Regions from separate parts of the Persicobacter psychrovividus genome, predicted to be linked through region 2. Evidence: riboswitches for the same ligand, from Rfam matches in the RefSeq annotation. Region 2 holds a riboswitch; the other holds the start of a gene.
What was found. A riboswitch is a leader RNA that binds a small molecule or an ion and turns the genes downstream of it on or off. The one in region 2 is predicted to bind S-adenosylmethionine.

Region 1 (3,415 bases), on a different replicon from region 2:
GCCCTCCGAGTGAGCAACCAATAAGCTGCTGAATTTTTTTCAGTCCCAAATCTGCCCGAAGAAGATCAAAAGCCCCGATGATGTCCCTGTTGGTAAGTACTGGGAAATCGTGAAAATAAGGCTGACCTGTTTCTGTATTGGTGCTCAACGGTCCCGTAGAACCATAGCAGCTGCCGAGCATATTGGCACAAACAATAAAATCCCGAGCGGGATCGTAAAGCTTGCCTTCGCCAAAAAGGCCCGGCCACCAGTCAAGGACATTATCATTTCCAGAAAAGGCATGACAAACCCAAACGACATTGTCCTGGGTCGCATTAAGGGTTCCGAGGGTGGTATAGGCCAGCTCAAAACTGTTGAGTGTGGCACCGCTCTCGGTTAAAAATGGTTTAGTGTATTTAAAAATATGCTGTTGTGCAGTCATGCTTGTGTTTTTGTCAAAGTCACTGAAGTGGTGAAGAAAGTGCTCTTCGCCACTTCAGCGGAAAGTATATATTAGGCCGTTACCTCAGCAAATGCTTTTTCGAAAGCTTGCGAAATATCGCCTTTAATGTCATCAATATGTTCAAAGCCTACGGAAAGTCGAAGTGCGTTTGGCAAAACGCCTGCCGCCGCTCTTTCTTCTTCAGAAAGCTGTTGGTGTGTGGTGGATGCAGGGTGAATAATCAATGTTTTTGCATCCCCTACATTGGCAAGATGGCTCACCAGTGCAAGATTGTCCACAAACTTTTTCGTGGTGTCAAGATCGCCCTTCACAGCAAAAGAAAGTACGCCACCGAAGCCTCTTTTCAGGTATTTTTTTGCCGTTTCATGGCTCGGGTGCGACGCCAAACCTGGATAGCTCACCGATTCCACCAATTCATGCGCCTCCAGCCATTCAGCGACTTTCTGTGCATTTTCTACCGTGCGTTCAACCCGCAGGGAAAGGGTCTCCAAACCCTGAATCAGCTGAAAAGCATTAAAAGGACTCAATGCAGGACCAAAATCCCTCAGCCCTTCTACCCTTGCCCGAATAATATAGGCAATATTGCCAAAAGGGCTGTCGGCACCGAATGTATCCCAGAATTTCAAGCCCTGATAACCTTCAGAAGGTTCCGTGAACTGCGGGTATTTCCCATTTCCCCAATTGAAATTCCCACCATCGATAATCACACCACCGATACTTGTGCCATGTCCACCGATCCATTTGGTGGCCGATGCCGTAACGATATTCGCACCATGCTCCAAAGGTCTAAATAAATACCCTCCTGCGCCAAAAGTGTTATCAACTACCAAAGGAATATCGTGTTTTTTTGCTACTGCGGCAATTTTCTCAAAATCGGCGACATTGAAGGACGGGTTGCCGATAGATTCCAGGTAAATCGCTCTGGTATTTTCGTCAATGAGCTGCTCAAAGTGCTCAGCTTCGTTATCCTGCGCAAATTTTACCGTGATCCCGAGGCGCTTGAACGCCACTTTAAACTGGTTGTAGGTTCCTCCATACAAAAATGGACTACTGACAATATTTTCTCCAGCACTGACAATATTGTTCAGCGCAATGAACTGTGCCGCCTGTCCGGAGCCTACTGCTAAAGCCGCTACCCCACCTTCCAAAGCTGCTATTCGCTGCTCAAACACATCTGTGGTCGGGTTCATGATTCGGGTATAAATATTTCCGAATTCCTTCAGGGCAAAAAGGTTTGCACCATGATCTGAATCTTTGAAAACGTAGGAACTTGTTTGGTATAATGGCACTGCCCTTGAGCGGGTGTCGCTATCTAAACTGTGGCCTGCGTGTAATTGTAATGTTTCGAAATGATGTGAATTAGACATGGTGATATGGTTTGAAGTGTTTTTGATCTTAAAAAAAAGCGGAGAATTCACGCCCCTTTTCTGCCAATCGTTAGCAGATGAGCGAACGGCACCGATAATCAGTACCGTGATCGGAAGTGTAATGAGTGAAGGATGCCGCTATGGGCGCATTCGTTCAAAAACAGCGACATAAAGGGGTTTGACCTTCGCAGCATTGCGAAAGTATTCAGGAGTGTTGGCTTCAATGGCCAAAAAATAGTGCTGAGATAATTTCATTGTCGTTAATTTATATTCACCAATTATTCTTGGTTCAGGAATTAGCACCTTAACGAGGGTCAGGTTGCTAGAGCTTCTTCGAGCCTGTCTCTTCACTCTTCTTTATAAATCAATGCGTGGATACCGCCTTGACTTGATGCCTCAAATATCTGCGGCAAAAAACAATTATCCAAATGTTGGGCTGATTTTTTTATGGAAACCCAAATTTTGTGTGGTGTGCAGGGTGTTTTGCCTACTTAGATTTCAAAGTCGAAATCCACTTGTCGGCTTTGAATGAAGGGAAAGTGAAAATCCAGCCAAAATTCATAATCGGCATATGGGGCGCACTCATAAGGTTGCTCGCTGCCAATTTGTAAAGTTTTTAGGGCGCCTTTAGGAAGCCAGCAGAGAAAATCAATACGTTGGCTGAAGGGTAGATTGGCGATCAGAATGTACTCCAATCCCTGAAAATAGGTAGAGGGTGTCTTCATCATAAAAGGTGTTAGGTCTTGCATGAAGATAGTGATGAATGTGCTGTTTTTCAATTTTTTTATGTGAACATATTGTTTTCTATTCATTAAAAATTCGATGATTGATCAACAGGCTATTTTTTCGAGGTATTTGGCAGTCTGTACTTGCCCCGTATCGGGAAGTGATCTGAAAATGAGACCTTTCTCAGCGTTTCAAAATATTCAACCCCAAGGGAGGGGCTGTAAAACTGTTGATCAATCCTGAGGAAGAACAGCGGCCCATGCAAGGTAAAACCAAAGCCATTTCCTGCCGACTGAAAAGCATTGTTCAGGTGGCGGCAATATTGCTGATAATTATAGGAAATGGGCGGGTCGTTGAAATCTCCGCAGACAATTACAGGGTGCGGACTGCTGAGAATGTGCTCCAGAATTTCCCGAGCCTGCTTACTGCGCACTTTCTGACCATTCTTGAATTTTTTAAAGATCGTTGCATAGATTTTTGAAGGCTCCCGAATGGTTTGTTCCTGATTGATGCCCATAGAATGCAAATGCAGATTGTAGATTCGGAGGGTGTCCTGCGTACCGATAAGCAGGTCGGCGAAGATCGCCTGATTCAGTCGGTCTTCATTAATATCTATTTGCCCCTGATGAACAATTGGGAACTTTGAAAATATAGCCATTCCCCTGCTGTATTCATCATCTTCGGCATATTCATCGTAGTTGAGCACAAAAGTATGATACCCCTTCACCTTGAGTTTTTTACTTACATTGAGCTTTTTCCAACGGCCATCACTATAAAATTCCTGAAAGCATTTGATTGGTGAGGGCTCCTGCGCAATCCATTCGATCAGTTGGTCGGAATATTGCCATTTTTTTGTGGTGTTTGCCTCGGTTTTCGGGCT
Region 2 (3,415 bases):
TAATCAATGCTTACAGTTTCAAACCTATCCCTTCGATTCGGCAAAAGAACACTTTTCGAAGATGTGAACCTCAAATTTACTGAGGGGAACTGTTATGGGGTGATCGGCGCAAACGGCGCAGGTAAATCTACTTTCATCAAGATCTTGTCAGGAGAGATTGATCCTAACTCGGGAAATGTATCGATGAGTCCGACGACAAGGATGACAGCTTTGAAACAGGATCACTTTGCTTTTGATGAGTTTCCGGTTATGGAAACCGTTTTAATGGGCTACGATGTCCTTTACAAAAACATCAAAGAAAAAGAAATCCTTTACGCAAAGGAAGATTTCACTGAAGAAGACGGCATCCGTGCTTCAGAATTGGAAGCGGAATTTGCTGAGATGGACGGTTGGAATGCCGAAAGTGATGCTGCAGCCCTTCTTAGTGGCCTTCGTGTAAAAGAAGATCTGCACTACAAGCTGATGTCCGAACTTTCAGGTTCTGAAAAAGTACGGGTATTGCTTGCTCAGGCACTTTTTGGAAATCCTGACATCCTGATTATGGATGAACCGACCAACGACTTGGATGTAGAAACCATCTCGTGGCTGGAAGATTTCCTTTTGGAATTCAACAATATTGTCATCGTTGTTTCTCACGACCGTCACTTCCTCGATACTGTATGTACGCATATGGTGGATATTGATTTCGCGAAAATCAAGATTCATACAGGTAACTACTCTTTCTGGTACGAGTCAAGCCAGTTGGCCGCACGCCAAAGAGCAGACCAAAACAAGAAAATGGAAGACAAACGCAAGGAATTGCAGACCTTTGTGGAGCGATTCTCTGCCAATGCCGCAAAATCCAAGCAGGCGACTTCCCGTAAGAAATTATTGGAAAAATTAAATTTGGAGGACATCGAGCCTTCAAGCCGCCGTTATCCTGGTATTATCTTTAGCCAAGAGCGTGAAGTGGGTAATCAAATTCTTGAAGTAGCCAATTTGAGCTATGAAATTGATGGTAAGAAACTATTCAGTGATTTGAATTTCACCTTGGCAAAAGGAGATAAAATTGCGCTTGTTTCCCGCAACAGCCTGGCCGTAACGAAATTCTTTGAAATTATCAATGGAGAATTGGCACCTACCACCGGGGAGGTTAATTGGGGGGTAACCGTTAATAAAGGTTATTTGCCAAATGAAAATTCTTCTTTCTTCGATACTGACGATAACCTTTTGGAGTGGCTACAGCAGTACACTACTTCAGAGGATGAAACCTTCATTCGTGGCTTCCTGGGACGTATGTTGTTCTCTGGTGAAGAAATCATGAAGTCTGCCCGCGTATTGTCTGGAGGGGAAAAAGTACGTTGTATGCTCTCAAAAATCATGCTTCAACAGCCTAACCTGTTGATCCTTGATGAGCCGACATCGCACCTTGACCTGGAATCGATCACCGCTTTTAACAACGGCCTGAAAGATTACGCAGGAACAGTTGTGTTTGCATCTCATGATCATCAGTTTGTATCCACGGTAGCCAACCGAATTATCGAAATCACCCCTAACGGAATGATTGATAAGCATACCGATTTCGACAGTTACCTTTCTGATGAAGTGGTAAAAGAACGTAAAGAAAAAATGTATGCGGGCAAATAAGCCTCCTACATAAAATACAATTATAAACCGTAAGCCTTTAAGCTTACGGTTTTTTTTATGCTATTTTTTTTGTTGAACATTTGGAAAAGTAAATCATTCCCCCCTACCTTTGTAATGCATCAGGAATTCCATGAGAATACCAACCGAGCCGTTGAGGCCACGGTGGTTCCGAATGCGGTCGCGACAGACAAAATAAATCTCGCCCACGCAAATTTTCTGGTGCAATCTAATTTTCTATTTTACTAAATTGGTTGCACAATGTCTATTCAAAATCCATTTCAGCAGAAATACCAAGCTTTTCTGAACAGCTGTACTGATCAGCAAATTTTTGAGCACTACCGCGCACAGGATGCCGAAAACTGGCACTGTAAAAAAGAACAGCAAAAGCAGCAACAGTTGCTTGTTACCGAACTCATTAAACGCAGTGGAGCACCACAGATCAGCCCTCAATGGCATGACCACGATCAAACACTGAATTTTTAACCACTGAAATTAGCGCAATGAGCAACAAAAATATTATCGTTCAAAAACTGGAGAAAGTAAAAGAACTCAATCAGGAAAGTTTACAGCAGGCCTTCTTTGCAACTGTCCGCAAACCCTCGTGTTTGCCGTTGGATAAAATTCCTTCAGAACGAATGAAAGTGGCCGTTCTCAATCAAAAATTGACCGATTTGGGGATCCTGACCGACCAACAGGCTTTTCCATTCCTTAATTTAAATAACAGATTCAGATAAAAAATATCGATAACCACAACAATCATCAATATTCATATTAGTAATTGATTAAAGTCATGAATTGATCTCCGCTGGTGAAATACATTTGTATAAACATCAACAAGTTTAATTATGAAGATGAAAAGTTTGCTTCCGTGGCTGATTTGTGGCGTATTGAGTACCGTTTTAGTATTGGATCATTTAGGGACATCAAAAGAAAATACACCACCACATGATAAGCCTGATTGCACCTATCTTGCTGAGGAAGCTTCAGGAGCGCAGCAGTCTCCGATCAACATAAAAACCGCTTCTATTGGAACGACTAAGGGGCATCAATGGCATGTGAACTATAAAAAATCACATGAAAAAATTGTGAACACAGGTCACACGATTCGCTTGGATTACGATTCTGGTTCAGTGCTTGAGTATGACGAACAGCTGTTCCGGTTAAGGCAATTTCATTTCCATACACCTTCCGAGCACCTCATTGATGGCGTTACCTACCCGATGGAAGCTCATTTTGTCCATACGGCAATCAACAATGACACCACCTATTTAGTGGTAGGCATACTGTTCAAAGAAGGTATGGAAAATCAATTTCTGAAAAAATTCATTACACAAATTCCAAGTAATGAAGGGCAACAGGAAATATGGAGTGATTTTGTGAATGCTGAGGAGGTGATCAAAGAAAGTGAGCACTACTATTGTTATGATGGTTCCCTGACGACTCCTCCGTATTCAGAAACGGTCAAGTGGTTTGTGATGCAAAATATACAGGAGGCCTCTGAATTGCAGATCGAAAAAATCAACCTTCTTGAAGGGAACAATGCCCGCCATATTCAAAAAATCAACGACCGATTTGTCGAAGGTATATAATTGATGCTGCCCCCCCCCTCAAACTGATTTCCTGCACCACCACCCTACTGCATATTTAGGGTTACGGCCTTTGGAGGGCATTTTGTAAAATGATAAAAAAAAGGAGCTGAAACCAGCTCCTTTTTCACATTAATCTATCTACTCAAAATTATCTATCAGTACAAATCACTGAAGTATTTCTGTACCCTTCGTTATCTTTA

Region 1: another riboswitch for S-adenosylmethionine. It lies ahead of AABK40_RS00995 (O-acetylhomoserine aminocarboxypropyltransferase/cysteine synthase family protein); the one in region 2 lies ahead of AABK40_RS14055 (hypothetical protein).

What each region holds. Positions count from the first base shown of each region.
Region 1 is NZ_AP025292.1:229,056-232,470, forward strand. It holds gene AABK40_RS00990 (homoserine O-acetyltransferase family protein) at 1-421, opposite strand, end outside; gene AABK40_RS00995 (O-acetylhomoserine aminocarboxypropyltransferase/cysteine synthase family protein) at 493-1,809, opposite strand; SAM riboswitch class I at 2,072-2,175, opposite strand; gene AABK40_RS01000 (hypothetical protein) at 2,301-2,537, opposite strand; gene AABK40_RS01005 (endonuclease/exonuclease/phosphatase family protein) at 2,648-3,415, opposite strand, start outside.
Region 2 is NZ_AP025293.1:51,307-54,721, reverse strand. It holds gene AABK40_RS14060 (ABC-F family ATP-binding cassette domain-containing protein) at 7-1,626, shown strand; SAM-I-IV-variant riboswitch at 1,738-1,831, shown strand; gene AABK40_RS14055 (hypothetical protein) at 1,885-2,109, shown strand; gene AABK40_RS14050 (hypothetical protein) at 2,127-2,360, shown strand; gene AABK40_RS14045 (carbonic anhydrase) at 2,472-3,215, shown strand; gene AABK40_RS14040 (LruC domain-containing protein) at 3,364-3,415, opposite strand, start outside.